One region of the Nesterenkonia xinjiangensis genome, then DNA from elsewhere that is predicted to be linked to it. Evidence: predicted binding sites of a transcription regulator. Region 1 holds the regulator's gene; the other holds the start of a gene.

Region 1 (7,470 bases):
GACGGCCTCGATCCCGAGCTCGGTGGCCGATTCGACCGCCTGCAGGTCACGACGGTCTTTAGCCAGCGCCTGGACCAGCACCAGACGGGGCCGCTCGAGCGGCTCTCGGCGGACGTCAGAGACCACCACCGTCAGCTCACCCCGCGCGGCCTCGATCACTTCGCCGGTCACACGCAGCCGCCGGGTGTCGGAGAGTTGGATCTCCTCCCCGGAGCTCAGCCGCATCACCGTGGCGGCATGGTGCCCCTCGGCGCCGTCGAGCACGACCTGACCACCGACCTCGACCCCGTCGAGCCGCCCCGGCTCGAGATGGAACAGCGGAGCCGTCACAGACTGTCCCAGGCCTCGCGGAGCTTGGCGAACACGCCGCGGTGCTCGGTGGTGGACTCGCCCAGCTCCTCGCCACGCTCGACGGCGAGCTCACGCAGCAGCTCGCGCTGCCGGTCGCTGAGCTTCGCCGGAGTCTCGACCTTGAGATGGATCTTGAGCGCACCGCGTCCCCCGCCGCGGAGGTGGGCCACCCCTCGGTCGCGGACGGTGAGGACCTCACCGGACTGGGTGCCCGGCTTCACCTCGATCTCCTCGACGCCGTCGAAGGTGTCGAGGCTGACGGTGGTGCCCAGTGCGGCCGCCGTCATCGGGATCGAGACCGTGGCGTGCAGATCGTTTCCGCGGCGGGTGAAGACCTCGTGAGGACGCACATCGACCTCGATGAACAGGTCGCCCTGCGGCCCGCCGGCCAGACCGGCCTCCCCCTCGCCGGCCAGGTGGATGCGGTTCCCCTTGTCCACCCCGGCGGGAATCTTGACCTTCAGGGTGCGACGCTCCCGGACACGGCCCTGGCCGTCACACTCCTGGCAGGGGTCCTCGATGATGCTGCCGAACCCGGCGCAGCGGGCGCAGGTCTCGGTCTGCAGGACGGTGCCGAGGATGGACCGCATGGGGCGCTGGACCTGACCGTGCCCCTGGCAGTCCGGGCAGGTCGTGGGGCTGGTGCCCTCCCGGGTGCAGGAGCCTTGACAGACCGAGCAGGTCACCGCGGTCTCGATCTCGACCTCCTTGGTCGTGCCGAAGACGGCGTCCTTGAGGTCCAGGCGGATCCTGATCAGCGAGTCCTGGCCGCGGCGGGTGCGCGAGGCCGGCCCGGAGGCGCCCGAGCCGAAGAAGGTCTCGAAGATGTCGCCGAAGCCGCCGAAGCCCTGACCACCGCCGAAACCGCCGCCGCCGAAGGGCGAGCGGCCGTTCTCATCGCCGGTGGCGTCATAGTTGCGGCGCTTGTCGGCGTCGGAGAGCACCTCATAGGCACGCCCGATGAGCTTGAACTGCTCAGCCGCATCCTCCGACGGGTTGACGTCCGGGTGCAGCCTGCGCGCCTTCTTCCGGTACGCCTTCTTGATGTCGTCGGTGGACGCTCCACGGCTCACGCCGAGCGCCTCGTAGTAGTCAGTCACTTCTCACCCTTCAGAGAGGATCCGGGACAGGTACCGTGCCATGGCTCGCACCGCTGACATGGTGGAGCCGTAGTCCATGCGTGTGGGGCCCACGACCCCGAGCTTGGCGGCTGCGCCGCCGTCGCCGATCGCGTACTCCGCCGCCACCACGGAGGTCTCGGCGAGCGAATCGTGGCTGGTCTCGTGACCGATGCGGACCGAGAGTCCGCGGCGGTCCTGCTCCATCTCGGTGAGCAGGCGCAGCAGCACCACCTGCTCCTCGAGAGCCTCGAGGATGGGGCCTATGGAGGGACCCAGATCGCGATCGGACCTGGCGAGGTTAGCAGTGCCGGCCATGATGATGCGATCCACGCGCCCCGCCTCCAGCACCGTCTCCACCGTGTGGGCCACGATCGCCATGGCGGGCTGCAGCGACGGTTCGACGGTGCCGACGAGCTGGTCCATGGGCAGCGGGAGGGCCGAGACCGAGCGGTTGTGGAGCTCCTCGACCAGCCGCTGGCCGATGCGCTGCAGGGACTCGTCGTCCAGCGGAGCGGCCATGGTGGCCATGCGCTGCTCCACCCGGCCGGAGGAGAGGATCACCACCACCAGCACCTTGTGCGTGCCCATGGAGAGCACCTCGATGTGCCGGATCCTGGCGGTGGACTGCTGGGGGTGCTGCAGCACGGCGACCTGGTTGGTCAGCATGGCGAGCAGCCGGACGGTCTGCTCGAGCATCTCGTCATGGTCGTCCGCAGCCTCGAGCAGCGTGTCCATGGCACGGCGTTCCGCGCGGGAGAGCGGCCTCACCTCGGAGATCCGGTCCACGAAGATGCGATAGCCCTGATCGGTCGGGATGCGGCCTGCCGAGGTGTGCGGCGCAGCGATCAGCCCTTCGGCCTCGAGAAAGGCCATGTCATTGCGGATGGTCGCCGGAGAGACCTCCAGGTTGTGGCGCTCCACCAGCGCCCGCGAACCCACCGGCTCCTGGGTCTGCACGTAGTCCTCGACGATCGCACGCAGCACCTGCAGACGACGGGTGTCCGACATCCTGCGACTCTCCTCTCCCGACAACGGCTGGCACTCTCCTGCAGCAAGTGCCAATTCTAGCGCGTGTCGGTCAGATCCGACGAAGCCTGCGACGCCGCTGCTAGGCTCCCGCCCTGTGACCTCTCCTCACTTCTCCACCGACTGGTCCTCCTGGGGCCCCACTGACATGGCCTCCCGCCGTCGCGCGCAGCATCGCAGGGTCCCGCAGGTGCCTGCCGACCCCGGCACGGTGCTCGAGGAGACCGAGTCCGGCTGGGTGGGGGCCGTCGTGGGGGTGGAGGCCTCCGGGGGCATCCACCTGGTCCGACTCGAGGATCGCCATGGACGCAGCCGCGCTTTCCCGCTGGGCCACGGGTTCCTCCACGAAGGCGCCCCCGTGGAGGTCATCGCCCCCGCTCCGCGACCGACAGCCGCGCAGGCTCCGCGCCGCACCGCCTCGGGCTCGCTCGCGGTGGACGGCGCCCGCGCCCGCGTGGCTCGCGCCTCGCGCATCTGGGTGGAAGGCACCCACGACGCCGAACTCGTCGAGAAGGTCTGGGGCGAGGACCTCCGCCTCGAGGGGATCGTCGTGGAGCCCCTGCACGGTGCCGACGATCTCGTCGGTGCTCTCCAGGGGTTCGGCCCCGCCCCGGAGCGGCGGGTCGGCGTGCTCCTGGACCACCTCGTGCCCGGATCCAAGGAGAGCCGCATCGCGGCAGAGGCCATGGCCATGCGGGGGGCCGCCGGCAACGTCATGGTCCTGGGCCACCCCTATGTGGATGTGTGGCAGGCGGTGAAGCCCCGGCTGCTCGGACTGGAGCGCTGGCCGGACATCCCCCGGCACATCGACATCAAGGTCGGCACCCTCCAGGCGCTGGGCTGGCCGCACCGGGACCGCCGAGACATCGCCACAGGGTGGAAGCGGATCCTCGGCACGGTCAGCAGCTACGCGGACCTGGAGCCGTCGCTGCTCGGACGGGTGGAGGAGCTCATCGACTTCGTCACCGTCTGAACGGGGTGTCGCCCCCGGTCAGCGTCCAGGCGCGGACGGTAGAATGTCGACCACTCCGGCGCCCACCGCGCCGCGGGTCCTTCATCCCACGAGCATCAGAGAGGGGCACCGTGCCACAGTCCGAGCCTCCACACTCGCGGCAGCCACATTCGGATGGTCCCCACCGGTCCGGGCACCGACGCCCCGCGACCTCAGGTCCCCCGGACTCCAGCCACTCCGACCGCGTCGAGGGGTCCTCTGACGCGGCGCTGCCGCTGACCCCGTCCGAGGACCGCCGCTGGGCGACGCTGTCCCACTTCGGCGGACTCATGGGCTGTGTCCCGTCGCTGATCATCTACCTGGTCTTCCGAGACCGCGGCCCGTTCACCGCCCAGGAGTCCAAGGAGGCGCTGAACTTCACCCTCCCGGTGACCGTGGTGCTGCTGGTCTGCTATGTCCTCGCGCTGATCCCCGCCGTGGGATGGATCTTCGGCCTGGTCGCCGTCTTCCTCTGGATGGTCATGACGATCTCCGGCCTGGTCGCCGGGATCGAGTGCAACAAGGGCCGTCCCTACCGGTACCGGATGAACCTGCGCCTCATCCACTGAGGCGGCGGGTCACCGCGTCAGCCAGCAGGCGGCCCTTGAGCGTCAGCACCACACGGCCTCGCGGGTTCGCCGAGCTCGGCCGCAGCGGAGAATCCGCGGCGAGCCCGTCGGTCACCAGGCCGCGCAGCATCGCGTCCTCCAGCGGCACGGCTCCGGGCAGCGCCTCGTGGGCCGCCACGTCCAGACCCTCGGCGATCCGCAGGCGCAGCATCAGATGCTCCAGGGCCCGTGCGTCGTCGTCGAGCACCTCCCGCCCGTGGCCGGGCGCGAGCCCTTGGGCCAGTCGCTGGGCGTATGCGGCCGGGTGCTTGACGTTCCACCAGCGCAGCCCTGCCACATGGGAGTGCGCGCCGGGGCCCGCGCCCCACCAGTCGGAGTCCAGCCAGTAGTTCAGGTTGTGCTGGGAACGGGTGGCCTCGTCCCGGGAGAAGTTGGAGACCTCGTACCAGCGGAGGCCGGCGGCGCCGAGCAGCTCATCGGTGAGCAGGTACTTGTCGGCATGGTCATCGGGGTCGATGTCGGGCAGCTCGCCGCGGCGCACCTTCGCCGCCATCGCGGTGCCCTCCTCGACGATCAGGGAATAGGCGGAGATGTGCTCCGGTTCGAGCGCCACGGCCGTCTCGAGGCTGGTGCGCCACTCGGCCAGGCTCTCCCCCGGCGTGCCGTAGATCAGGTCCAGACTAACCTGCAGCCCCACCTGCCGGGCGGCGTCGACGGCCCGTGACACGTTGGCCGGGTCATGAGTGCGGTCCAGCGTGCGCAGCACCGTCGGGACGGCGGACTGCATGCCCAGACTCACTCGGGTGAATCCGCCATCCGCCAGCACCTCCGCCGCAGCCGGATCGAGGGTGTCCGGGTTGGCCTCGGTCGTGACCTCGGCGTCGGGGGCCAGGCCGAAGAGCTCGCGGGCACGCACCAGGATGCGCGAGAGCTCCGTGGCCGGGAGCAGCGTCGGAGTGCCGCCGCCGAAGAAGACGGTGGTCAGCGGGCGCGCCGGCGCCCCGGAACGCTTCAGCACGTCCGCGGCCAGCTCCAGCTCGCGGATCAGTGTGTCCGGGTAGGACTCGCGTGACGCCCCGGGGCCGAGATCCTCAGCGGTGTAGGTGTTGAAGTCGCAGTACCCGCAGCGCACGGAGCAGAACGGGATGTGGACGTAGAGCCCCAGAGGTCTGGAGGCCCGGCCCGGCAGCGCAGCGAGCACCTGCTCGGGCAGCGCGCCGTCGGCCGGGACGGGTTCTCCCAGCGGCAGCGTGGCGGGCACGGGCTACTTCTTGCCCTTCTCGCCCGAGTCCTCGTTTGAGGACAGGGCGGAGATGAAGGCCTCCTGAGGCACCTCCACGGTGCCGACCATCTTCATGCGCTTCTTGCCCTCCTTCTGCTTCTCGAGCAGCTTGCGCTTGCGGCTGATGTCGCCGCCGTAGCACTTGGAGAGCACGTCCTTGCGGATGGCGCGGATGTTCTCGCGGGCGATGATGCGCGAACCGATCGCCGCCTGGATGGGCACCTCGAACTGCTGCCGCGGGATCAGATCCTTCAGCCGCGAGGCCATCTTGACCCCGTAGGCATAGGCATGATCGCGGTGGGTGATCGCGGAGAACGCGTCGACCTTGTCCCCCTGCAGCAGGATCTCGACCTTGACGAGATCGGAGGCCTGATCGCCTTCGCTCTGCCAGTTCAACGACGCATAGCCTCGAGTGCGGGACTTCAGCTGGTCGAAGAAGTCGAAGACGATCTCCGCCAGCGGCAGCCGGTAGCGCAGCTCGACCCTGTCCTCGGACAGGTAGTCCATGCCCTCCATGGAGCCGCGACGCGCCTGGCACAGCTCCATGACCGCTCCGATGAACTCGCTGGGCACGATGACCGTGGCGTCGACCACCGGCTCTCGGATCTCGGCCGTCTTGCCGTCCGGGAACTCACTGGGGTTGGTGACCACATGGGTCGAGCCGTCCTCAGCGGTGACATGATAGATGACGTTGGGCGCGGTGGAGATCAGATCGAGGTTGTACTCGCTCTCGAGACGCTGGCGGGTGATCTCCAGATGCAGCAGGCCCAGGAAGCCCACCCGGAACCCGAAGCCCAGCGCCGCAGAGGTCTCCGGCTCGAAGCTGAGGGCGGCGTCGTTGAGCTGGAGCTTCTCCAGCGCCTCGCGCAGCACCGGGAAGTCTGAGCCGTCGATCGGGAACAGCCCCGAGAAGACCATCGGCCGAGGCTCGTCATAACCGCCGATGATCTCCTCGGCGGGCTTCCGCTGGGAGGTGACGGTGTCGCCGACCTTCGACTGGCGGACGTCCTTCACCCCGGTGATGAGATATCCGACCTCACCGACGCCGAGGCCCTTGGTGGGCTCCGGCTCCGGAGAGGACACGCCGATCTCGAGGAGCTCGTGGGTGGCACCGGTGGACATCATCTTGATGCGCTCCCGGTGCCCCAGGCTGCCGTCGACCACGCGGACGAAGGTCACCACCCCGCGGTAGGTGTCGTAGACCGAGTCGAAGATCATCGCCCGGGCGGGAGCATCCGCGTCGCCCTCGGGCGCCGGGATCTCCTCCACGATGCGGTCCAGCAGCTCCTCCACGCCTTCGCCGGTCTTGCCGGAGACGCGCAGGACGTCCTGGGGATCCCCACCGATGAGATGGGCGAGCTCCTCGGCGTACTTGTCCGGCATCGCCGCCGGCAGATCGATCTTGTTGAGCACGGGGATGATCGTCAGCTCGTGCTCCATGGCCAGGTACAGGTTGGCCAGCGTCTGGGCCTCGATGCCCTGAGCGGCGTCGACCAGCAGCAGCGCACCCTCACAGGCGGCCAGCGAGCGGGAGACCTCGTAGGAGAAGTCCACGTGCCCCGGCGTGTCGATCATGTGGAAGGCGTAGGTGCTGCCCTCGTGCTCCCAGGGCATGCGCACCGCCTGGGACTTGATCGTGATGCCACGCTCACGCTCGATGTCCATCCGGTCCAGGTACTGCGCCTTCATCTCCCGGGCCTGGACGGCTCCGGTCAGCTGCAACATGCGGTCCGCCAACGTGGACTTGCCGTGGTCGATGTGCGCGATGATGCAGAAGTTGCGGATCACGCCAGGATCGGTCGCGGCGGGCACCTGAGGAGTGCGGGCCTTCGGAGACACGGTGCGGATGGTCCTTCCCTCGGAGACGCGATGTGCGGCTGACGCTCCATTCTTCCATGAAACTCCGCGGGGGACGCGCCCGGGATCCTCCGGACACGGCTCGTCCCCTCCGGCGGGAGAGTTCCACGCCGACACGACGCGGGCCCCGTCGCAGCAAGTGCGACGGGGCCCGCGGTCGAGGGCTCCACGTATGCGGAGCCGACGAGGATCAGAGGGCGTTGACCTTGGCTGCCAGCCCCGACTTGCGGTTGGCCGCCTGGTTCTTGTGGATGACTCCCTTGGTGGCGGCCT
Region 2 (7,470 bases), 2.1 Mb from region 1:
CGCCCATCGGGTCCATGCCCTCGGCGCCCGCGCCGGCCGGGTTCTTCTCCGGCTTGTCGGCGACGACGGCCTCGGTGGTGAGGAAGAGGCTGGCGATGGAGGCAGCGTTCTGCAGGGCAGAACGGGTCACCTTCACCGGGTCGTTGACGCCGGCGGCCAGCAGGTCCTCGTACTCGCCGGTGGCGGCGTTGAGGCCGACACCGTCCGCGAGGCCCTTGACCTTCTCCGCAACCACGCCGGGCTCGAGGCCGGCGTTGAGTGCGATCTGCTTCAGCGGAGACTCGACGGCCACCTTGACGATGTTCGCACCGGTGGCCTCGTCACCCTCCAGGGAGAGAGTGGCGAAGGCGCGGGCACCGGCCTGGATCAGGGCGGCGCCACCGCCGGCGACGATACCCTCGTCCACGGCGGCCTTGGCGTTGCGCACAGCGTCCTCAATGCGGTGCTTGCGCTCCTTGAGCTCGACCTCGGTGGCGGCACCGGCCTTGATGACGGCCACGCCGCCGGCCAGCTTCGCCAGGCGCTCCTGGAGCTTCTCGCGGTCATAGTCCGAGTCGCTGTTCTCGATCTCGGCCTTGATCTGGGAGACGCGACCGGCGATCTCGTCGGCGTCGCCGGCACCCTCGACGATGGTGGTCTCGTCCTTGGTGATGACCACCTTGCGGGCGGTGCCCAGCAGGTCGAGAGTGGTGTTCTCCAGCTTGAGGCCGACCTCCTCGGCGATGACCTGGCCACCGGTGAGGATGGCGATGTCGGCCAGCATGGCCTTGCGACGGTCACCGAAACCGGGGGCCTTGACAGCCACCGACTTGAAAGTGCCCTTGAGCTTGTTGACCACCAGGGCCGCCAGGGCTTCACCCTCGACGTCCTCGGAGATGACCAGCAGCGGCTTGCCGGACTGCATGACCTGCTCCAGGATGCCGATGACGTCCTTGACCGAGGAGATCTTGGAGTTGACGATCAGGATGTACGGGTCCTCGAGGACGGCTTCCTGACGCTCCGCGTCGGTGACGAAGTAGCCGGAGAGGTAGCCCTTGTCGAAGCGCATACCCTCGGTGAGCTCGAGCTCGAGGCCGAAGGTGTTGGACTCCTCGACGGTGATGACACCTTCCTTGCCCACCTTGTCCAGGGCTTCGGCGATGAGCTCGCCGATCTGGATGTCAGCGGCGGAGATCGACGCGGTGGCGGCGATCTGCTCCTTGGTCTCGATCTCCTTGGCGGAGGTGAAGAGCTCTGCGGTGACCGCCTCGACGGCCTTGTCGATGCCGCGCTTCAGACCCATCGGGTCGGCACCGGCGGCGACGTTGCGCAGGCCCTCCTTGACCAGGGCCTGAGCCAGCACGGTCGCGGTGGTGGTTCCGTCACCGGCGACGTCGTCGGTCTTCTTGGCGACCTCCTTGACCAGCTCGGCGCCGATCTTCTCGTAGGGGTCCTCCAGCTCGATCTCCTTGGCGATCGAGACGCCGTCGTTGGTGATGGTGGGGGCGCCCCACTGCTTCTCCAGCACGACGTTGCGGCCGCGGGGGCCCAAGGTGACCTTGACGGCGTCGGCGAGGATGTTCAGGCCCCGCTCGAGGCCGCGGCGGGCCTCTTCGTCGAATGCAATGGTCTTAGCCATATCGGCACGTGTCCTTCCTGGACTGCGGGTGATGATGATTCAGACGTGTTCGCGTCAATCGGGTCGAACCTTGAGAGGTGCCCGCGACGGACGGCCACGCCCCCGCGTCACCGGGGTCGTAGGAAAATTGGCCTCACCTGTTCAGGTTCATCCCACTCGCCGCCGCAGGAGGCTGCTCCCGAGATCGGGCTGGCAGTCTCTGGGGGAGAGTGCTAGCTCAATATTTAGCACTCAGAGCAGGCGAGTGCAAACCCTTTCGAGTGCCCCGGGGAGCCTCTGCGCCCCGCATCCGCGGGCCTTCTGCACCGTGACCGGCCTCCGCTGATCTCACTCGGCGAAATCGGGCCCGACCACCACGGCCACGGAGGACCATGCTCCGCTCTCCTCGACCTGTTCGATGCCGAGGTTCTCCGCGAGGTCCTGGGCGTGGGCCTCGGCGTTCGGCGGATAGTAGATCACGGGAGTGTCGACGTCGTCGTAGGTCCACTCCGCCGCGTAGGTGACGTTGTAGTCCAGCTCCGTGAGCTGCTCGGCGATGTCGTCCTCCAGGCCGGCCGGGCCTCCGTAATTGAGGATCTGCACCGGGGACTCGGTGTCGGCGGCAGCCTCCGTGGGCTGGCCGCCGCCCTGCTCCGTGTCCTCCTCGCCGTCCTCGGCCCCGTCCTCCCCGTTCTCTTCGCCGTCCTCGGGGGCCTCACCCTGCTCCTGATCACCGGTGCCGGCCTCGGGGGAGTCCTCACGCAGGGTGGGCAGCACGAAGTAGCTGGCGACGCCCACCAGCAGCGCCAGCACGGCGAACAGACCGATCCACTTCAGGCCGCCTCCGCCGCGGGAGGAGCCGGCCGCGGCCGTCGGGGCGCGGTGCTTGCCCGCCTCGCCCTGCTGGTACGGGGGAACGTCGTCGAACTCATCGTGCGGGAACTTGCTCATGATGTGGAGATCCTCAGGCTCTGCGCATGCTGCGGACGGACGGTGGGGCGGGCCGCGATGCCCTGCCGGGGGCTCATCGGCGCGAGGCCCGAGCCCGCTGCCGCGCCTCGCGCTGACGGCGCAGACGCTTGACGAGCATGGGGTCGTGCACGAGGGCGGCTTCGGAATCGATGAGCTGGTTGAGCAGCTGGTAGTAGGCGACCGCAGAGATCTGCAGCTCGTCGCTGATCGCCTGGTCCTTGGCGCCGGCGTACTTCCACCATTGGCGTTCCATGGCCAGGATCTGCTTCTGCTGTTCGCTCAGCTGGCCGGCCATGCCGGCCGCGGCGTCGACTGCGTCAGAGGTGACGGTGTCGGCCGAGCTGGCAGAGCTCATCGATGCCTCCTGATGTCGACTCGGACCGGTGCGTCCGGACCGCTGTTCCTGCGCCCATCCTAAGGCCCGGGGACGGCACGACGGCGCATATGGCCCCTTGTGTGTTCGCCGCCACGGCAGCCGGAGCGGCCCGGCAGGGAGCGGAATGCCGGCGAAGATGTCTAGGGTGGTGGGTCATGGACCTCTCCGCGGACCTCATCGCACCTCTGGAACCTGGATGGCGACGGGCGCTGGCCCCGCAGCAGGAGCAGTTCGCCCGCCTGCAGGAGGAGCTCACCCGCCGCCGGGACGCCGGTGAGCACATCCTGCCCGCCCCCGCATCCGTGCTGCGCGCCTTCCGGCAGCCCTTCGACCAGGTCAAGGTGCTGGTGCTGGGCCAGGACCCCTACCCCACTCCCGGGCACCCGATCGGGATGTCCTTCGCCGTGGCCCCCGACGTGCGGCCGCTGCCGCGCAGCCTGCAGAACATCTTCCGTGAGCTCCACGAGGATCTCGGGATCGGGCCGGCGCCCCACGGGGACCTCTCCGCCTGGTCTGCGCAGGGGGTGCTGATGCTCAACAGGGTGCTCACCGTGACAGCGGGCAGCCCCGGCTCGCACCACGGCATCGGCTGGGAAGAGATCACCGAGGCCGCGATCCGCGCCCTGGCGGCGCGCGGGACACCGCTGGTCTCGATCCTCTGGGGCGCCGACGCCCGGCGCATGCAGCCGCTGTGCGAGGCCGGGGACCACACCGCCGCGATCACCAGCCCGCACCCCTCCCCGCTGTCCGCGCACCGGGGCTTCTTCGGCTCTCAGCCGTTCTCCCGGACGAACGAGGCGCTGCAACGTCTGGGCGCAGCACCGGTGGACTGGCGGCTGGCCCCGGCCTGAACCTCAGCGGCGGCGGCCGCGGGAGCGCTCGTTGGACTGCAGCCCGGCGGTGATCGGCCGCATCAGTACGTCACCGAGCACGATGCCCGAGGCGATGCCCAGAATGATGATCAGCGCGCTGAACAGCTCGGTCAGCCCGCCCATCATGGAGGCCACCAGATTGGTGTCCGGGTTCTCGAGGGCGATCTGGTACATGCCGCGGAACACCATGAGCCCCGGCAGCATGAACATCATGCCCGGCACAGCGATGACCAGCTGCGGGGCCCCCATTCGCAGCGCCACCACTCGTCCCAGCGCCCCCACCACGGTGGCCCCGAGGATCGGAGTCATCCGCTCCCCCAGTCCGATCGACTCACCGGCGTAGAAGAGCAGGAACCCCAGCGCGGAGACCAGCCCCGTGGGCAGCAGCATCTTCCACCGGGCCTGCTCGACGACGGCGGCGGCCATCGCGGCCACGAAGACGATCGCCACCAGGACGGCGGGATGATAGATGCGGGTCAGCCCCACGGCGATCTCCATCTGCGGGGCGCCGAGCAGGTCTGCCAGCACCACGCCGGCCATGATGCCCGCCGTCATGCCGGCGAAGGCGATCATCGCCGAGACCAGTCGCCCCGCTGAGGTGAGCGGGAAGCCGTTGATCGCATCCTGGATGGCGGAGACCACCCGGGCCGAGGGCAGCAGGATCATCAGCCCGCCGGCGACGACCATCGACGGGGTGATCGGGACCCCCAGCATGAACGCCCCCATGGCGATGAAGGTGGCCACGAAGCCCCCGGTGGCCAGGGTGAAGAACTCCGGAACCCTCCACACCGCGAGCTGACGGTTGATGCCCAGCACCACCAGGGTGGCAGCGAATCCGATCGAAGCGTCCAGAATCGGTGCCCCCAGGAAGCTGGCGAACAGGCTCGCGAAGACGGCACCGGCCAAGGTGACCATCCACCGCGGATACGGCTTGGGCTCCCGCGTGATCTCCTGGAGTCGCTCCGCAGACTCGGTGCGGGTCAGCCGCCCAGAGATGATGTCGGTCACGAGCTCGTGCACGGCGGCGAGCGCCTTGTAGTTCCGGGACCAGGACCGCACCACACGCACTCGCGAGTATGGGATCTTGTCATCGGGTGCCCAGTTGAGGCTGATCGACTGGTTGGTGATGTCGACGTCGGTGTTCTTCATCCCGAAGGCGGCGGTGACCGCGATGATCGAGGTCTCCACCTCCAGCGCGCCGGCCCCGTAGCGGAAGAGGGCCTCGCCGAGGTCCAGCACGAAGGCGATGGTGGCGAGCTCGTCGGAGTCCACCGGCTGCTCGGCCTGCCGGGGGTTCGCGTACGGGGTGCCGGCCAGGTGGTCCACCAGCGGGACGGACTGGGTGTGGGTGGTCTCGAGGCGCATGATGCGGCGCAGCACATCCTGCGGGCGCACCTTCTGCTCGAAGACGGAGCGGTCGAACAGCGGGGCGCGCCGAAGCGGCCCGGGGAGCTTCGCACCGGTGGGGCGCAGCACCGAACGCCGCCGGATCGGCTCACTGAGCGGCGAGACGGCCACCTCGTACGGGTCCGCCACAGGGGTCCGGTCGGTCGGGATCTGCGGGCCCAGCGCCTCGGTCTGTGCCCAGTCGCCGGAGGGCGTCCATTCGCCTGCGGCCAGCTCATCGGGCTGACGGTCGGCGGGAGGCTCGCGGAGCGCGGCGAAGCTGTGCGTGTGCGGGCGCGGGATCGGGGAGGTCGGCGAGGTGGCGGAGCCGACGTCGTGCTGGCCCGAATGCTGGCCCGGATGCTGGCCGGGGTCGGGTAGGTCCGCCGCCGGGGTGTCGTAGAAGGCGTCAGGGACGTACTCGTGACGCACTGCCTCGGCCTCGGCCTGGGCGGCCTCCTCCTGAGCACGTTCGACGGCCTCGGTGTCGAACTCCTCCCACTCCAGAGTGGCCTCCGCCTCACGGGCGGCCTGCCAGGACGAGGCGATGCTGCCGGTCAGGGCACGCATGAAGCCGGTGGAGGTGTCCTCGACGTCACCGTCGGCGGTGGGTCGGACCACCGGGATGAGGGTCACCTCGGCGTCCGGCTCGGAGATGACGGGGTCGATGGCCTCGACGGCGGCGTCGGCGGCCACCTGGCCCCCGGTGTGCTCCTGGCGTCGAGTCTCCTCGGCAGTCATTGACCCTCCCTCCGGGTGCGTCGTGGCGTCTCTCAATCTACGAGGCGCGGCCGCGCCTCGATGGTGGCATGGGGACTCGGATCAGCTGCCGGCGTCGAGCCCGCGGCGGGGGATGGGACAGCTCCGCCCCGCCGGAGGCTGGCCATGCAGGCCGCATCCCGACAGGGCGGTGACGTGTGGAGTGGTGGATCCGAATGGACTCGAACCATCGACCTCTCGCGTGTGAAGCGAGCGCTCTAACCATCTGAGCTACGGATCCGGGGCGACCACGCGGGCATGAAATCTGCCTGCGAGCGCCAGAAAAGATTAGCACCTCGGGTGCTGATTCGGAAAACCGATGGCCGAACTCAGGCCAGGGCCTCCTCGAGGGGAGTCTCGCCGTCGTAGAAGTTGACGGTCCGGCGCACCACCGCGCCGGCGGTCAGCACGTGGGTGATCGCCTCGGCCACGTTCTCCCGCGACGTGCCGACCTCTTCCCGCGCAGGCTGACGCCCATCGATCAGTCCGGCGCCGTCGACCACCTGCAGTGCGCGTGTGGCCGGCTCCCGGGTGAGCGAGCCCGGCCCGAGGATCGTCCAGTCCAGGCCGGTACCGCGCAGGTGGGCGTCGGCGTGATGCTTGGCTTCGGCATAGGGATAGAAGGAGCTGGACCGATCCAGGGTGTCCACATCGGTCTCGGCGCGCACATACGAGACCATCACATAGCGGCTCACTCCGGCCTTCTCGGCGGCGTCCATGGTTCGCACGGCCGCGTCTCGGTCCACGGCCCTGGTGCGATCCGGATTGCCGCCGCCGGCACCCGCGGCGAAGACCACCGCTGCGGCCCCGGAGAAGGTCTCGGCCAGCTGATCGACGTCAGCCTGCTCGATGTCCAGCACCACCGGATTCGCGCCTGCCGCGTCGATGTCGTCGCGCTGGCCGGGATCCCGGATCAGCGAGTCGACGCTCCAGCCGGCCGCCGCCAGCTTCGGTGCGGCGAGCAGCGCCACCTTGCCGTGGCCGCCCACGATGACGACGCGCTTGTTCTCTGCCATGACAGTCTCCTTCGGTTCGCCTCGATGCTCCCCGGTGCCGAGCTCCGCGCCCTGCACCCTCGTGAGGGCACAACGCCTGAAGCAGCCTGCTATTCCTGGGCAGCGCGACGGGCCTCGTTCGATGAATCGAACGACTGGTACTATATGGCGAACGAATGGAGGTGCCCGTGACCACGAAGGACCATCACGCGCTGCTGGCACAGATCGCCGCCGCTGTCCGGGAGGAGCGCCTGCGCGCAGGCCTGTCGCTCAGTGAACTGGCTCGCAGAGTGGGCATCTCGAAGTCCACAGTGTCCCAGCTGGAGACCGCCCAGGGGAATCCGAGCGTGGAGACGCTGTGGTCGATCGCCTCCACGCTGGGCATCCCCTTCGCGCGCCTGGTCGCCGCCCCCAGCCCTCGGCCGCAGATCATCCGCGCCGATGAGCGCGCCGCAGTGCCCTCCGCCACGGCGGACTTCCACGCCGCCCTCCTCCACAGCGGAAGCTCTCCGG

What was found. The regulator HrcA, encoded in region 1, represses chaperone genes, less so after heat shock. The targets are predictions, from matches to a motif close to TTNGCACTCGNNNNNNNCGAGTGCNAA.
Region 2: groL (chaperonin GroEL) is a predicted target of HrcA. The motif match lies at 1,843-1,869, and genes of this name have one in related genera.

The regions. Positions count from the first base shown of each region.
Region 1 covers NZ_JACCFY010000001.1:3,198,404-3,205,873, reverse strand. The annotation lists gene HNR09_RS14365 (16S rRNA (uracil(1498)-N(3))-methyltransferase) at 1-330, opposite strand, end outside; gene dnaJ (molecular chaperone DnaJ) at 327-1,451, opposite strand; gene hrcA (heat-inducible transcriptional repressor HrcA) at 1,455-2,480, opposite strand; gene HNR09_RS14350 (DUF3097 family protein) at 2,647-3,471, shown strand; gene HNR09_RS14345 (magnetosome magnetite crystal formation protein family) at 3,582-4,058, shown strand; gene hemW (radical SAM family heme chaperone HemW) at 4,048-5,319, opposite strand; gene lepA (translation elongation factor 4) at 5,323-7,179, opposite strand; gene rpsT (30S ribosomal protein S20) at 7,388-7,470, opposite strand, start outside.
Region 2 covers NZ_JACCFY010000001.1:1,114,598-1,122,067, forward strand. The annotation lists gene groL (chaperonin GroEL) at 1-1,618, opposite strand, end outside; gene HNR09_RS05225 (LytR C-terminal domain-containing protein) at 1,946-2,548, opposite strand; gene HNR09_RS05230 (DUF3263 domain-containing protein) at 2,622-2,864, opposite strand; gene HNR09_RS05235 (uracil-DNA glycosylase) at 3,101-3,796, shown strand; gene HNR09_RS05240 (threonine/serine exporter family protein) at 3,800-5,944, opposite strand; tRNA gene HNR09_RS05245 (tRNA-Val) at 6,127-6,203, opposite strand; gene HNR09_RS05250 (NAD(P)H-binding protein) at 6,292-6,978, opposite strand; gene HNR09_RS05255 (helix-turn-helix domain-containing protein) at 7,146-7,470, shown strand, end outside.